Regions from separate parts of the Rossellomorea sp. GCM10028870 genome, predicted to be linked through region 1. Evidence: a T-box and tRNA genes for the amino acid it is inferred to sense, from the RefSeq annotation. Region 1 holds a T-box; the other regions hold tRNA genes.
The links. The T-box of region 1 lies ahead of ileS (isoleucine--tRNA ligase). A T-box ahead of a tRNA ligase gene usually reads a tRNA of that ligase, here a tRNA-Ile.

Region 2: it encodes a tRNA-Ile, which carries the amino acid that the T-box ahead of ileS (isoleucine--tRNA ligase) is inferred to sense. The anticodon was not compared.
Region 3: it encodes a tRNA-Ile, which carries the amino acid that the T-box ahead of ileS (isoleucine--tRNA ligase) is inferred to sense. The anticodon was not compared.

Annotation. Positions count from the first base shown of each region.
Region 1 is NZ_JBHTGN010000001.1:1,561,012-1,565,923, reverse strand. Features, by position in the region: gene ACFQWC_RS08065 (cell division protein SepF) at 1-218, shown strand, start outside; gene ACFQWC_RS08060 (YggT family protein) at 227-490, shown strand; gene ACFQWC_RS08055 (YlmH family RNA-binding protein) at 587-1,357, shown strand; gene ACFQWC_RS08050 (DivIVA domain-containing protein) at 1,447-1,962, shown strand; T-box leader at 2,013-2,250, shown strand; gene ileS (isoleucine--tRNA ligase) at 2,357-4,912, shown strand, end outside.
Region 2 is NZ_JBHTGN010000006.1:211,841-216,752, reverse strand. Features, by position in the region: tRNA gene ACFQWC_RS21660 (tRNA-Lys) at 15-90, shown strand; tRNA gene ACFQWC_RS21655 (tRNA-Leu) at 126-210, shown strand; tRNA gene ACFQWC_RS21650 (tRNA-Gly) at 220-294, shown strand; tRNA gene ACFQWC_RS21645 (tRNA-Leu) at 304-392, shown strand; tRNA gene ACFQWC_RS21640 (tRNA-Arg) at 423-499, shown strand; tRNA gene ACFQWC_RS21635 (tRNA-Pro) at 506-582, shown strand; tRNA gene ACFQWC_RS21630 (tRNA-Ala) at 590-665, shown strand; tRNA gene ACFQWC_RS21625 (tRNA-Met) at 741-817, shown strand; tRNA gene ACFQWC_RS21620 (tRNA-Ile) at 822-898, shown strand; tRNA gene ACFQWC_RS21615 (tRNA-Ser) at 916-1,008, shown strand; tRNA gene ACFQWC_RS21610 (tRNA-Met) at 1,045-1,118, shown strand; tRNA gene ACFQWC_RS21605 (tRNA-Asp) at 1,225-1,301, shown strand; tRNA gene ACFQWC_RS21600 (tRNA-Phe) at 1,353-1,428, shown strand; tRNA gene ACFQWC_RS21595 (tRNA-His) at 1,451-1,526, shown strand; tRNA gene ACFQWC_RS21590 (tRNA-Gly) at 1,547-1,620, shown strand; tRNA gene ACFQWC_RS21585 (tRNA-Ile) at 1,630-1,706, shown strand; tRNA gene ACFQWC_RS21580 (tRNA-Asn) at 1,716-1,790, shown strand; tRNA gene ACFQWC_RS21575 (tRNA-Ser) at 1,795-1,885, shown strand; tRNA gene ACFQWC_RS21570 (tRNA-Glu) at 1,892-1,963, shown strand; gene glgB (1,4-alpha-glucan branching enzyme) at 2,789-4,648, shown strand; gene ACFQWC_RS21560 (glucose-1-phosphate adenylyltransferase) at 4,665-4,912, shown strand, end outside.
Region 3 is NZ_JBHTGN010000005.1:433,773-438,684, reverse strand. Features, by position in the region: tRNA gene ACFQWC_RS20570 (tRNA-Asn) at 267-341, opposite strand; tRNA gene ACFQWC_RS20565 (tRNA-Ile) at 351-427, opposite strand; tRNA gene ACFQWC_RS20560 (tRNA-Gly) at 436-509, opposite strand; tRNA gene ACFQWC_RS20555 (tRNA-Cys) at 518-591, opposite strand; tRNA gene ACFQWC_RS20550 (tRNA-Gln) at 594-668, opposite strand; tRNA gene ACFQWC_RS20545 (tRNA-His) at 677-749, opposite strand; tRNA gene ACFQWC_RS20540 (tRNA-Trp) at 767-840, opposite strand; tRNA gene ACFQWC_RS20535 (tRNA-Tyr) at 901-984, opposite strand; tRNA gene ACFQWC_RS20530 (tRNA-Phe) at 1,021-1,096, opposite strand; tRNA gene ACFQWC_RS20525 (tRNA-Asp) at 1,159-1,235, opposite strand; tRNA gene ACFQWC_RS20520 (tRNA-Met) at 1,326-1,399, opposite strand; tRNA gene ACFQWC_RS20515 (tRNA-Ser) at 1,426-1,518, opposite strand; tRNA gene ACFQWC_RS20510 (tRNA-Ile) at 1,527-1,600, opposite strand; tRNA gene ACFQWC_RS20505 (tRNA-Met) at 1,630-1,703, opposite strand; tRNA gene ACFQWC_RS20500 (tRNA-Ala) at 1,758-1,833, opposite strand; tRNA gene ACFQWC_RS20495 (tRNA-Pro) at 1,841-1,917, opposite strand; tRNA gene ACFQWC_RS20490 (tRNA-Arg) at 1,925-2,001, opposite strand; tRNA gene ACFQWC_RS20485 (tRNA-Leu) at 2,058-2,146, opposite strand; tRNA gene ACFQWC_RS20480 (tRNA-Gly) at 2,152-2,226, opposite strand; tRNA gene ACFQWC_RS20475 (tRNA-Leu) at 2,235-2,319, opposite strand; tRNA gene ACFQWC_RS20470 (tRNA-Lys) at 2,354-2,429, opposite strand; tRNA gene ACFQWC_RS20465 (tRNA-Thr) at 2,450-2,525, opposite strand; tRNA gene ACFQWC_RS20460 (tRNA-Val) at 2,582-2,657, opposite strand; tRNA gene ACFQWC_RS20455 (tRNA-Glu) at 2,699-2,773, opposite strand; gene ACFQWC_RS20450 (AEC family transporter) at 3,027-3,929, opposite strand; gene ACFQWC_RS20445 (aldehyde dehydrogenase family protein) at 4,020-4,912, opposite strand, start outside.

The sequences.
Region 1 (4,912 bases):
TGAAAAACCGGCGCTCTGTACTTGTTAACTTACAGCGAATTCAGCATGATCAAGCGAAACGCATTGTCGATTTTTTAAGTGGAACTGTTTACGCGATTGGCGGCGACATTCAGCGTGTTGGAGATAATATTTTTCTTTGTACGCCTGATAATGTTGAAGTAAGTGGAAATATCTCAGAATTCTTAAAAGAGGAAGATCTATCAGATTCGAGGTGGTAATGTAAACTATGGTGTTGCTTTATGAGATTTTATCGAACCTTATTCAAATTTACTCCTGGGCTTTAATCATTTATATATTAATGTCCTGGTTTCCAAATGCAAGGGAGACGGCGATTGGGCAGTTCTTAGCAAGAATATGCGAACCGTATTTAGAACCGTTTAGACGTTTTGTTCCTTCAATCGGGATGATTGATATTTCACCAATCGTGGCGTTCATTGTGTTGAACTTAGCACAATCTGGGTTATACCAATTATTTAGATGGCTTCTTTAATTGAGAAGCAGGAGATCATATATCCTTTAAAGAACTGAAACGTATTGAACAGTTTCAGTTTTTTTATTTTGGGTAAATCACAGAGGAGGTGAGCGTTTGTCTTCAATTCATCAACATTTCAGACCGGATGAGAAAGAGTTTGTGGATGCTGTATTGGAATGGAAACTGGCAGTGGAAAACCAATATTCAGCCAAACGAACAGACTTTTTGGATCCGAGACAACAGTATATTGTCGAGTCAATCATCGGAAACAACGATGAAATTCTCCTCTCATTCTATCCTGAGAATACAGAGAGGAAGAGAGCGTTATTGTATCCTTCTTATTTTCAGCCTGAAGAAGAAGATTTTGGAATTAGGCTATTTGAAATACAGTACCCGTCCAAGTTTGTTACAATAGAACATAGACAGGTATTAGGGTCTCTTATGTCATTAGGCTTGAAACGTGAAAAATTCGGGGATATTTTAGCAGTGGACGATACCATTCAACTCATGCTTGCTGATGAGATTTCTGAATACGTTCGAATGGAACTCACACAAATAGGGAAGGCAAAGATATCCTTGAAGGATATTCCTTTGAAGGATCGAATCGTGAGTAAGGAAGAATGGCTCGAAAAAGTGACTACTGTAAGTTCCCTGCGGTTAGATGTTGTTCTTGCAGCAGTTTATAATGATTCCCGCCAAAAAGCTCAAAGCTTAATCAAGAGTAATCATGTAAAAGTTAATTGGAAAACAGTCGAAAATGCCTCTTTTGAAGTCGAAGCCGGCGATGTACTTTCAGCAAGAGGATACGGAAGAAGTAAGTTATTGTCCATTGAAGGAAGAACAAAACGGGAGAAATGGCGAATTTCTGTCGGAATACTGAAATAATTTAAGAAAAATAAAGGAATACTCCCACATACTGTCGAAATTTTAGTTATAATAAATATGTAATTCACCAAGTACTGGAGGTGGCTCCCATGCCTTTAACGCCATTAGACATACATAACAAAGAATTTAGTCGTGGCTTTCGTGGTTATGATGAGGATGAGGTCAATGAATTTTTAGATCAAATTATTAAAGATTATGAAATTCTTATCCGTGAGAAGAAAGAAACCGAAGAACGTTTAAACTCCTTGAATGAACGTTTAGGTCATTTTACAAGCATCGAGGAAACATTAAACAAGTCAATCGTCATTGCTCAAGAAGCAGGGGAAGAAGTTAAGCGTAATGCAATGAAAGAATCGAAGCTGATCATTAAGGAAGCCGAGAAGAATGCTGATCGCATCGTTAACGAATCATTATCCAAAGCCCGTAAGATTGCCATTGAAATTGAAGAACTAAAGAAGCAATCAAAGGTGTTCCGAACTCGTTTCAAGATGTTAATTGAAGCCCAACTTGATTTACTTGATACAAATGACTGGGATCAATTAATGGAATTCGATTTGGATGCAACAGATTTAAAAACTTTAAAAGAAGAAGAGACATTGTCTTGACGAAAAGAGCAATACTTTCATATAATTGAACAACAATCTAAATTGCCATAATGAAGGCTAAGACAGGGACAGTACGTTTCTTATGATCATTCCTTTCTAGCGAGTCGGGGACGGTGAAAGCCCGACAAGGAACAAAGGTACGGAAGATCACCCTAGAGCTCTACTCATGAAATTCACTTCTGAAGAGTAATGAATAGCGTCTTGATCACGTTACGAATCAAAACGAGTGAAGGTCGGTTTCGATCTTTATGAGGGTGGTACCGCGGGAAAAGTTTTCTCGTCCCTTTCCAGGGATGAGAAAGCTTTTTTTTGTTTCTAAAAGGGATAGCCTGATTAAGAATTGCAGGTTTTAGAAAAGATGGCAATTAAGAGAAACGTTTAGGAGGAAGATTTCATGGAGTATAAAGATACATTATTGATGCCCAAAACGGAATTTCCGATGAGAGGCAATTTACCGAAACGCGAACCGGATACACAGAAAAAATGGGAAGAAATGAATATTTACCAAAAAGTGCAGGAGAGAACGAGTGATCGTCCATTATTTGTTCTTCACGATGGACCACCGTACGCGAATGGAAACATTCATATGGGTCATGCATTAAATAAAATCCTTAAAGACTTTATCGTTCGCTATAAATCCATGAGCGGGTTTCATGCACCGTATGTTCCAGGCTGGGACACCCATGGCTTACCGATTGAGCAGGCGTTAACGAACAAAGGCGTGAAACGTAAAGAAATGACTATCGCTGAGTTCCGTAAATTGTGTGAGGAATATGCATATGAGCAGGTTGACAATCAACGCATTCAGTTCAAACAATTAGGGGTGCGCGGGGATTGGGATAATCCATATATTACATTAAAGCCTGAATATGAAGCTCAACAGATTAAAGTGTTTGGTGATATGGCGAAGAAAGGCTATATCTACAAAGGTAAAAAACCAGTGTATTGGTCTCCATCAAGTGAATCCGCTCTTGCAGAAGCAGAGATTGAATATCAGGATAAGCGTTCTCCTTCCATCTATGTCGGTTTTGCCGTTACAGAAGGAAAGGGAGTTCTTGAAGAAGGGACTCAATTAGTCATCTGGACGACAACACCTTGGACGATTCCTGCTAACCTGGGAATTGCCGTGCACGAAGATCTAAGTTATGTCGTAGTAAATGTGAAAGAAAGCAGCTATGTAGTAGCTGAAGATTTATTAGAAGAAGTAGCGAAGAATCTGGAATGGGAAGATTACTCTGTATCCCAAAAGGTTAAAGGTGCAGAGCTTGAGCATATCGTGGCAAAACATCCATTATATGATCGGGATTCACTTGTTGTCCTAGGGGAGCATGTCACTACTGATTCTGGTACTGGATGTGTTCATACCGCTCCAGGACACGGGGAAGATGACTTCCTGGTAGGAAAGAAATATGGTTTGGATGTGTTATGCCCGGTTGACGATAAAGGCGTTATGACATCTGAAGCACCTGGATTCGAAGGTTTATTCTACGATAAAGCCAATAAACCGATTACAGAAAAGCTACAGGAAACAGGAGCATTATTAAAGCTTAACTTTATCACTCACTCCTATCCACATGATTGGCGTACGAAAAAGCCTGTTATCTTTAGAGCGACGGCACAATGGTTTGCGTCAATCGATAAATTCCGTAAAGAACTGCTGGAAGCTGTCAATGAAACGAAATGGGTACCTGCTTGGGGGGAGACACGCCTTTACAATATGGTTAGAGACCGTGGAGACTGGTGTATTTCAAGACAACGTGCATGGGGAGTGCCTATCCCGGTATTTTATGCTGAAAATGGCCAGGAAATCATTACAGATGAAACAATCGACCATGTATCGAAGCTCTTCCGTGAACATGGATCAAACATCTGGTTTGAAAAAGAAGCGAAGGATCTTCTACCTGAAGGATTCAGCCATGAAGGAAGTCCGAATGGGAAGTTCACAAAAGAACAGGATATCATGGACGTCTGGTTTGATTCAGGTTCCTCACATCAAGCGGTGCTTGAAGAAAGAGATGACCTCAAGCGTCCTGCAGACCTTTATTTAGAGGGATCTGACCAATATCGCGGATGGTTTAACTCTTCTTTGACTACAAGTGTAGCAGTGACGGGTAAAGCTCCATATAAAGGCGTGTTAAGTCATGGATTTGCTCTTGATGGTGACGGAAGAAAAATGAGTAAATCATTAGGGAACGTAGTCGTTCCTGAAAAAGTGATGAAGCAGCTTGGAGCCGATATCCTTCGTCTGTGGGTTGCATCGGTTGATTATCAAGCAGATGTACGTGTATCGGATCCAATCTTGAAGCAAGTGGCTGAAGTGTATCGTAAAATCCGTAATACGTACCGTTTCTTATTGGGAAATCTTTCCGACTTTGATCCAAGTACCAATGCGGTATCCTTCGATCAATTAAGAGAAGTGGATCAATTCATGCTTGTAAAGCTTAATGATCTTGTGAAAAATGTGAGAAATTCATACGACAAATATGAATTTGCAAGCATCTATCACGCTGTAAATAATTTTTGTACGCTTGATTTAAGTTCATTCTATTTAGATTTTGCGAAGGATGTTCTATATATCGAGTCAGAAAATCATGAAGAGCGTCGAGCCATTCAAACTGTGTTATATGAATCCCTGATTGCGCTTACGAAACTGATGTCTCCAATCCTGTCTCATACAGCTGATGAAGTGTGGGCTCATATCCCTGGAGTAGAGGGAGAGAGTGTTCAACTAACAGATATGCCTGAAGTGCAAGAGGTAAGAAATGCTGATGAGTTGAAGAAGAAATGGAATGCTTTCCTTGAGTTAAGAGATGATGTTTTAAAGGCTCTTGAAGAAGCGCGTAATCAGAAGATGATTGGTAAATCATTAACGGCTAAAGTGACCCTTTACGTAAATGATGAAACGAAAGCTTTACTAGGTTCAATTAAGGAAGACTTAAAACAATTATTC
Region 2 (4,912 bases), on a different contig from region 1:
TCATCTTTTGAGATGAGCCATTAGCTCAGTTGGTAGAGCATCTGACTTTTAATCAGAGGGTCGAAGGTTCGAGTCCTTCATGGCTCACCATTGATTTTTGCATTAGCAAAATATCAATCATACATGCGGGTGTGGCGGAATTGGCAGACGCACCAGACTTAGGATCTGGCGCCGCAAGGCGTGGGGGTTCAAGTCCCTTCACCCGCACCATTATATTTCGCGGAAGTAGTTCAGTGGTAGAACACCACCTTGCCAAGGTGGGGGTCGCGGGTTCGAATCCCGTCTTCCGCTCCAGAAAATTTTGCCGGGGTGGCGGAACTGGCAGACGCACAGGACTTAAAATCCTGCGGTAGGTGACTACCGTACCGGTTCGATTCCGGTCCTCGGCACCATTGATTTTTCGGAAGGAAACGACATATTTTGCGCCCGTAGCTCAATTGGATAGAGCGTTTGACTACGGATCAAAAGGTTAGGGGTTCGACTCCTCTCGGGCGCGCCATATTATCGGGAAGTAGCTCAGCTTGGTAGAGCACTTGGTTTGGGACCAAGGGGTCGCAGGTTCGAATCCTGTCTTCCCGACCACTTCTTTGGGGCCTTAGCTCAGCTGGGAGAGCGCCTGCTTTGCACGCAGGAGGTCAGCGGTTCGATCCCGCTAGGCTCCACCATGTTTTTTTACGAAAGTAAGATAAACTTCATTGGTTTTATGAAAGTAAAAAAATATTTTTGATATTATGTTTCTTGGCGGTGTAGCTCAGCTGGCTAGAGCGTACGGTTCATACCCGTGAGGTCGGGGGTTCGATCCCCTCCGCCGCTACCAAAAGGGACCTTTAGCTCAGTTGGTTAGAGCAGACGGCTCATAACCGTCCGGTCGTAGGTTCGAGTCCTACAAGGTCCACCAAGTACCATTTTTATTACGGAGGAATACCCAAGTCCGGCTGAAGGGATCGGTCTTGAAAACCGACAGGGGTGTAACAGCCCGCGGGGGTTCGAATCCCCCTTCCTCCTCCATATTTACTTTTATGGTGAATTCCTTACTCATATCGTCGCGGGGTGGAGCAGTTCGGTAGCTCGTCGGGCTCATAACCCGAAGGTCGCAGGTTCAAATCCTGTCCCCGCAATACCATTTTTGACTTAGGATAGGGTAATCCTTGATGAGTCACGCATGGATAGTTATTTTCGCTATCGCGAGGTAATGAAACCTATTTTGCTTACGCAAAAAGCTTTGGTCCGGTAGTTCAGTTGGTTAGAATGCCTGCCTGTCACGCAGGAGGTCGCGGGTTCGAGTCCCGTCCGGACCGCCATTTTCTTTAAATAAGATTATGGTTCATAATTAAATATTTTACTCTAAGTAAGGCTCAGTAGCTCAGTTGGTAGAGCAATGGACTGAAAATCCATGTGTCGGCGGTTCGATTCCGTCCTGAGCCACCATTTTCTATTTGAAGACATTATGGCGATTGTGGCGAAGTGGTTAACGCACCTGATTGTGGTTCAGGCATTCGTGGGTTCGATTCCCATCAGTCGCCCCATACTTTCTTATTTAAATACCGCGGGTGTAGTTTAGTGGTAAAACCTCAGCCTTCCAAGCTGATGATGAGGGTTCGATTCCCTTCACCCGCTCCAATTATTTATGGGCCTATAGCTCAGCTGGTTAGAGCGCACGCCTGATAAGCGTGAGGTCGGTGGTTCGAGTCCACTTAGGCCCACCATTTCATTATTCCGCAGTAGCTCAGTGGTAGAGCTATCGGCTGTTAACCGATCGGTCGCAAGTTCGAATCTTGCCTGCGGAGCCAATATGGGGAAGTACTCAAGTGGCTGAAGAGGCGCCCCTGCTAAGGGTGTAGGTCGGGCAACCGGCGCGAGGGTTCAAATCCCTCCTTCTCCGCCATATTATGGCCCATTGGTCAAGCGGTTAAGACACCGCCCTTTCACGGCGGTAACACGGGTTCGAATCCCGTATGGGTCATCTGAAAAAAGACTATCATTTTTGATAGTCTTTTTTTTTGTACAAAGTAGTAGAATTAGTGGTTATTTTATTAATAATAGAAGAAAAAATGACTAAATGAAGAGAGTTAATTGAATATGGAGGCAGATCGGGACTAAAATAAGCGGTTTTACAAGAGAAACGCATGCTTCTATTTCTCTACGAAGGATATATTATCGACTTCTCCACATATATTATCGACTTTTCCCAATATATTATCAACTTCTGCACTTTTCTTTTCAGATCCAATTTTTCAATACAATAAACGGAGGATGGGAACATTCAGTCAGTGATCATCGAAAAGTAAATGGCATCAATCACCTCTTAATCTCTTCATTAAACTTCTCAAGCTCTTCAATAAACCCAACCTCCTTTAAAGACTAAACTATGAATGCTCCCTCCTTAATTACCCATCCGGGACCATTAGAACATGTTTCATTCACCCTACTAATCACCATAAGCATGCAGGCGCCTGATGCATTACGCCTTCTCAATCACTCCTTAATTCGACACCGCCATCCTTCTCACAATCAGCCAGAAACGATACAAAATACCGGAATCCTTCTGCATTTACTGCAAATTTCACATTTTTTAATTAAAAAACTTTCGACAAATTCCGCTATGAATTCAACATGATTCCCCTATGTTCTTCCAATGTAAACCTTATCATTTAGTAAGACTTTCCAATAGTGAACCATTTTATCAAATGTATGTAGGAAATTGTCGTAATTGAGCGACGATAATAAAGAGGATTTTGATGAACTTGAAAGAAAGTAGTAAGTAGATTGAAAAAATGTAGGTGAGATGATGAACGCAATGACCATATCAGATTATGATGTTTTTTTGTTTCATGAGGGAAATTTGCAGCAGGCCTATCAGTTTATGGGTTCACATGTGAGAAGAGACTCTACTGGAACCTATACAGAATTTTGCGTTTGGGCACCGAAAGCAAGACATGTTTCATTGGTTGGATCTTTTAATCATTGGAATGGAACAGGGTATGAACTTACGAGGCGGAATAACGAAGGTTTATGGACAATTCGCATTGATGAGAATCTATCGGGAGAAACGTATAAGTACGAGATTACGACTCCCTCAGGTTCAAAGAAGCTGAAGGCGGACCCCTATGGGTTTGCTTCTGAGAAGCGTCCAAATACTGCAAGCGTCGTGTATGAGCTGCAGGGGTTTTCATGGGAGGATGAGGAGTGGCTTGAGCATCGAGCCAGTTCGACGGTCTATGACAAGCCTATGGCAATTTACGAAGTGCATTTAGGCACATGGAAAAAGAAAGCAGGGAAATTTCTTTCCTATAAGGAATTAGCACAGCAATTAATTCCCCATGTGAAAGAACAAGGATTTACACATATTGAGTTGCTTCCTGTCACGGAGCATCCGTTTGATCGTTCTTGGGGGTATCAAGGTACTGGTTATTATTCTCCGACTAGTCGCTATGGCTCACCTCATGAATTGATGGCGTTCGTCAATGAATGTCATTTACATAATATTGGCGTGATATTGGATTGGGTCCCGGGTCATTTTTGTAAGGATGCTCACGGGTTATATGAATTCGATGGTTCGTTTGCTTATGAGTATGGAGAGGAAAGGGACCGTGAGAATTATACGTGGGGAACGGCGAATTTTGATTTAGGTAAGGGAGAAGTGAGAAGCTTCCTGATTTCGAATGCCCGTTTCTGGATGGACCTGTATCATATTGATGGATTCCGGATTGATGCAGTGGCCAATATTATTTACTGGGCTAACCAGGGAGAGCTTGCTCCCAATGAAGGAGCCATACAGTTTTTGAAAAACTTGAATATGGCAGTGTTCGAGTATGATTCTTCGATTTTGATGATTGCAGAGGATTCTACAGACTGGCCACAGGTGACGTCTCCTGTTCATTATGGAGGACTTGGCTTTAATTATAAGTGGAATATGGGATGGATGAATGACGTCCTTAAATATATGGAAACAGACACGTCTGAAAGAAGGCATGTGCATTCTCTTATAACATTTTCATTGTTATATGCGTACTCAGAGAATTATGTGCTTCCCTTTTCCCATGATGAGGTGGTACATGGGAAGAAGTCATTATTGAATAAAATGCCAGGTGATTACTGGCAGAAATTCGCTCAATATCGTCTGCTCCTGAGCTATATGATGGCTCATCCAGGGAAAAAGCTTCTGTTTATGGGAAGTGAACTTGCCCCGTTTTCAGAGTGGAAGGATTTAGAGGAAATAGATTGGCATTTATTGGATTACGAATTTCATCACAAATTCAACTCATATTTTAAAGAGCTTATGCATTTATATAAAGGTGCTGAACCATTATTTCAAATGGATCATCGTTCAGAGGGATTCGAATGGGTGGATGTGGATAATCGAGAGCAGCAGATTTTCTCTTTTATCAGAAATGGGAAAGAGAAGGGGGATCATCTTGTGGTGATCTGTAATTTCAGTCCTCGTGTGTATCATCAGTATAAGGTAGGAGTCAATAAGGTTTCTTCTTATGAAGAGATTTGGAATAGTGATGATGAACGATTTGGTGGTTCACATCAGGTGAATCCTATGCCTCTTACAGTGCACAACGAGTCCTACCATGGAAGAGAAGGATATGTGGAAATGACGATTCCACCATATGCAGCCGTTTATTTAAAACCAATAGATTGAAAGGGGAGAGAAAAAGATGGCAAAAGGTAGATGTGTGGCCATGTTATTAGCAGGTGGAAAAGGGAGCCGTTTAAGCTCATTGACGAAGAGTCTGGCGAAACCAGCCGTTCCGTTCGGAGGAAAATATCGTATTATTGATTTCACATTAAGCAATTGCACAAATTCAGGGATTGATACGGTGGGTGTCCTTACTCAGTACCAGCCGTTAGTATTAAATTCTTATATTGGAATCGGAAGTGCATGGGATCTTGACCGTAGAAATGG
Region 3 (4,912 bases), on a different contig from region 1:
ACGTTGACGTATTGTCTTGTTTTGTTCAGTTTTCAAGGTTCAATGTGTAAGTGCTTCTTTCGAAGCGACCCTTACTATGTTACACGATCACCAACTTGGTGTCAATAACTTTTTTCAAGAAGTTTTGATCAAGTTCGTCGTGTTTTCGTTGTCCGTTTGTGGCAACAAATGATACTTTACCAGTTAACTTCGTAGAAGTCAACTTCTTTTTGAAAGTTTCTCAAAAAAAATGTTGAGAACCACTCCACTTTCTATAATGAAGAAAATGGCTCCGCAGGCAAGATTCGAACTTGCGACCGATCGGTTAACAGCCGATAGCTCTACCACTGAGCTACTGCGGAATATTGAGATGGTGGGCCTAAGTGGACTCGAACCACCGACCTCACGCTTATCAGGCGTGCGCTCTAACCAGCTGAGCTATAGGCCCATTAAAATTGGAGCGGGTGAAGGGAATCGAACCCTCATCATCAGCTTGGAAGGCTGAGGTTTTACCACTAAACTACACCCGCATGAAAATTGGAGGCGGCAACCGGATTTGAACCGGTGATAAAGGTTTTGCAGACCTCTGCCTTACCACTTGGCTATGCCGCCGTTGGCTGGGCTAGCTGGATTCGAACCAACGCATGTCGCAGTCAAAGTGCGATGCCTTACCGCTTGGCTATAGCCCAATATAAAGGGCGACTGATGGGAATCGAACCCACGAATGCCTGAACCACAATCAGGTGCGTTAACCACTTCGCCACAATCGCCATGCTTAAAATTTCTTTGGCAGGGGCAGTAGGAATCGAACCCACACCAAAGGTTTTGGAGACCTTCGTTCTACCGTTAAACTATGCCCCTATAAGAATAGTTGTTTAACTTAGAAAAATAAGGTAGATATTTTGCTTACACAAATATCATTGGTGGAGGGGGGCAGATTCGAACTGCCGAACCCGAAGGAGCGGATTTACAGTCCGCCGCGTTTAGCCACTTCGCTACCCCTCCAAACAAAAGAAATACTTAAAGGCTCTTAAGTATAAATGGTGGCTCAGGACGGAATCGAACCGCCGACACATGGATTTTCAGTCCATTGCTCTACCAACTGAGCTACTGAGCCATATTATATAGAAGATTAAATTTTCAAGTGATTAACTTCAATGTTACCAAGCAAATAAAAAATGGCGGTCCGGACGGGACTCGAACCCGCGACCTCCTGCGTGACAGGCAGGCATTCTAACCAACTGAACTACCGGACCAAAGTTTTTTCGCGATAGCGAAAATAACTATCCATGCGTGACTTATGAAAGATTAAGGATAACCTCTTATAAATATAAGTCAAAATGGTATTGCGGGGACAGGATTTGAACCTGCGACCTTCGGGTTATGAGCCCGACGAGCTACCGAACTGCTCCACCCCGCGACGATATAAATTTGTAAAGGTAAATATGGAGGAGGAAGGGGGATTCGAACCCCCGCGGGCTGTTACACCCCTGTCGGTTTTCAAGACCGATCCCTTCAGCCGGACTTGGGTATTCCTCCGTGTATAATGGACCCTGTAGGACTCGAACCTACGACCGGACGGTTATGAGCCGTCTGCTCTAACCAACTGAGCTAAGGGTCCTTATCAATCGTGCGATTTGTATTGAGTAATAGCGGCGGAGGGGATCGAACCCCCGACCTCACGGGTATGAACCGTACGCTCTAGCCAGCTGAGCTACACCGCCACGAAATATTTAGAATGTTTTTTGCACTTCTATAAAACCAATGAATGAAGTTCATGGTGGAGCCTAGCGGGATCGAACCGCTGACCTCCTGCGTGCAAAGCAGGCGCTCTCCCAGCTGAGCTAAGGCCCCAAAGAAGTGGTCGGGAAGACAGGATTCGAACCTGCGACCCCTTGGTCCCAAACCAAGTGCTCTACCAAGCTGAGCTACTTCCCGAAATATATGGCGCGCCCGAGAGGAGTCGAACCCCTAACCTTTTGATCCGTAGTCAAACGCTCTATCCAATTGAGCTACGGGCGCTAAACAATTCATTAATGACAAAGTAAGGAAAGTTACTTTGCTGTCGCAAAAAACTTTGGTGCCGAGGACCGGAATCGAACCGGTACGGTAGTCACCTACCGCAGGATTTTAAGTCCTGTGCGTCTGCCAGTTCCGCCACCCCGGCAAGTCTGGAGCGGAAGACGGGATTCGAACCCGCGACCCCCACCTTGGCAAGGTGGTGTTCTACCACTGAACTACTTCCGCGAAATAAATGGTGCGGGTGAAGGGACTTGAACCCCCACGCCTTGCGGCGCCAGATCCTAAGTCTGGTGCGTCTGCCAATTCCGCCACACCCGCAAAATGTTAGATGTTTCGCATTCGCGAAAATCTTTGGTGAGCCATGAAGGACTCGAACCTTCGACCCTCTGATTAAAAGTCAGATGCTCTACCAACTGAGCTAATGGCTCATATATAGCAAGAAACCAAATGGTGCCGGCAAGAGGACTTGAACCCCCAACCTACTGATTACAAGTCAGTTGCTCTACCAGTTGAGCTACACCGGCATATTTAATTCATGGAAGCAGTTTAAGGAAAGATATTTTGCTAGCGCAAAAATCTTTGGTGGAGGATGACGGGATCGAACCGCCGACCCTCTGCTTGTAAGGCAGATGCTCTCCCAGCTGAGCTAATCCTCCAAAATGTAAATGCTGAGTTATTTTGCTACCGCAAAAAACTTTGGTGACCCATACGGGATTCGAACCCGTGTTACCGCCGTGAAAGGGCGGTGTCTTAACCGCTTGACCAATGGGCCATATTTTCTTAACGTCCCGCTTAAGGACATGTATAACTATATCAGCTAATTTCGTAGAAGTCAACTTCTAGTTAACAAAAAACGAAAACTTTTTTCGCCATACTCAGCTTACCATTTTGGTAAGCCGAAAAAGAATATACCATATCTTTAAACATTATATCAATAGGAAAAATGACAAACTATCCAATTCAACTCAAATAAATTTACTGATCCCCTCCATAGATAATTACGAGATCAGTAAATCAATCTGGGACTACATCGCTAAATATATAACAACCGGAAGCGTGACAATGCTCATAATAGTAGAAATCAGCGTCGCACTTGAAACATTCTGCGGTTCTGTCTGGAACTGGATCGCATACATCGTAGTGTTAGCCGCTGTTGGTGTTGCCGCCATAATGATCATGATTTGCTTAGTCATGTCATCCAAAGGCATAGGCAGAACGAGTAGAGCTGCAATCATTGGGGAGGCGATCAATTTCAGTGATAAAGATGTATAGAGCTTCTTCCAATCAATCGCTTTGATCGAGATATTGGCTAATTGCATGCCAAGAGTAAGCATAATGAACGGGATCGCTGCATCCGCTATGAAATCGATCGCTTGCATGAATGTTTTGCTGATTGGCACATGAAGCAATTGGAAAGCGATGCCCCCCATTGCCCCATACACCATAGGCATTCTTTTCACTGCTTGCAGTGCTGCTTTTACACCGTTCTGCTGGGCACTCCCTTTTGCTGCATAGAATACTCCCAACGTGCTCATCAATAATTGTTGAATGACCATGAGGACAATGGCGATTTCAAGTCCTGCTGCCCCGAAGAGAAAAAAAGCGAGCGGCGTTCCATAGTTTCCGTTATTCATGAAAGCCGAGGATAATACAAGCCCGCATCGCTCCGGCTCTGTAAACCGGTAAACTTTCGACAAGATGGTAACCAGTAAGATGATAATCAAACATAATCCAATCATATAGAGGGTCAATAGACCGTACGTACTATTAATGGACTGTTCGTAGAAAGTTCGAAACACTAAAAAAGGCACCATCACATAGATGGCCATTCTTGAAAGGTTCTTAGTATCAAGTGACAGGTATTTTTGTGATACAAATCCTATCCCGAACACAAAGAAAATCGGAAGCAAAATGGTGATAAATGACATGTTTTGGTCCCTCCGCTTGATGATAAAAGGACTGTTTCCGATAAGAAGGCACCCCCCCCTTAAAGACAAACAGCCCTGATGTTGATTCATTTATATATTGAATACCACGATTCTTTCTTCAGTCATTTCCTGGATGGCATATTTAGGACCTTCTTTTCCAGATCCACTCTTCTTTACTCCTCCGTAAGGCATTTGATCGACACGGTATCCTGAAGTATCATTGATCATCAGTCCACCGACTTCGATTTCATCGGCCGCTTTCATGGCAAAGGCTAAACTATTTGTAAATAAGCCAGCCTGAAGCCCATACTCGGAGTCGTTCACTCTTGCGATTACTTCTTCTTCTGTTTGATAGGTAGTGACGGCAACAACGGGACCAAATACTTCCTGACGGCACACTTTCATATCATCATGTACATGAGTGAGAATGGTAGGTTGATAGAATACACCCTCACGTCTGCCACCTGTTTCAATGACAGCTCCACTGCTTACAGCTTCATTCACCCACTGCTCAACTCGGATGGCTTCCTTTTCTGCAATCATCGGTCCGATATTGACAGATTCGTCTTTCGGATCTCCTACAACCAGGGAATTTGCAACTTCCTTCATTTTTGTCAGGAACTCTTCGTACACCTCTTCATGTACGTATACCCGTTGAACGGATATACATACTTGCCCTGCATTATTGAAGCTTTTTTGAGCGGTGACAGTCGCTGCTTCACTGATATTGGCATCCCTATGGATAATGGTCGCTGAGTTGTTCCCTAATTCCAGGGCTACCTTTCTCAAGCCTGCCTTCTCCCGGATCAACTGACCAACACGGGGGCTTCCCGTAAAAGTGAACATGTTGACATCCTGGTTATCCAATAGCCATCCACCGATAGCAGGACCTTCCCCCGTCAGAACATGCAATCGTCCCGGAGGAAGCTGGGCTGCCTCGAATACTTCCGCTAACACAAGGGCCGTGATCGGCGTGACTTCTG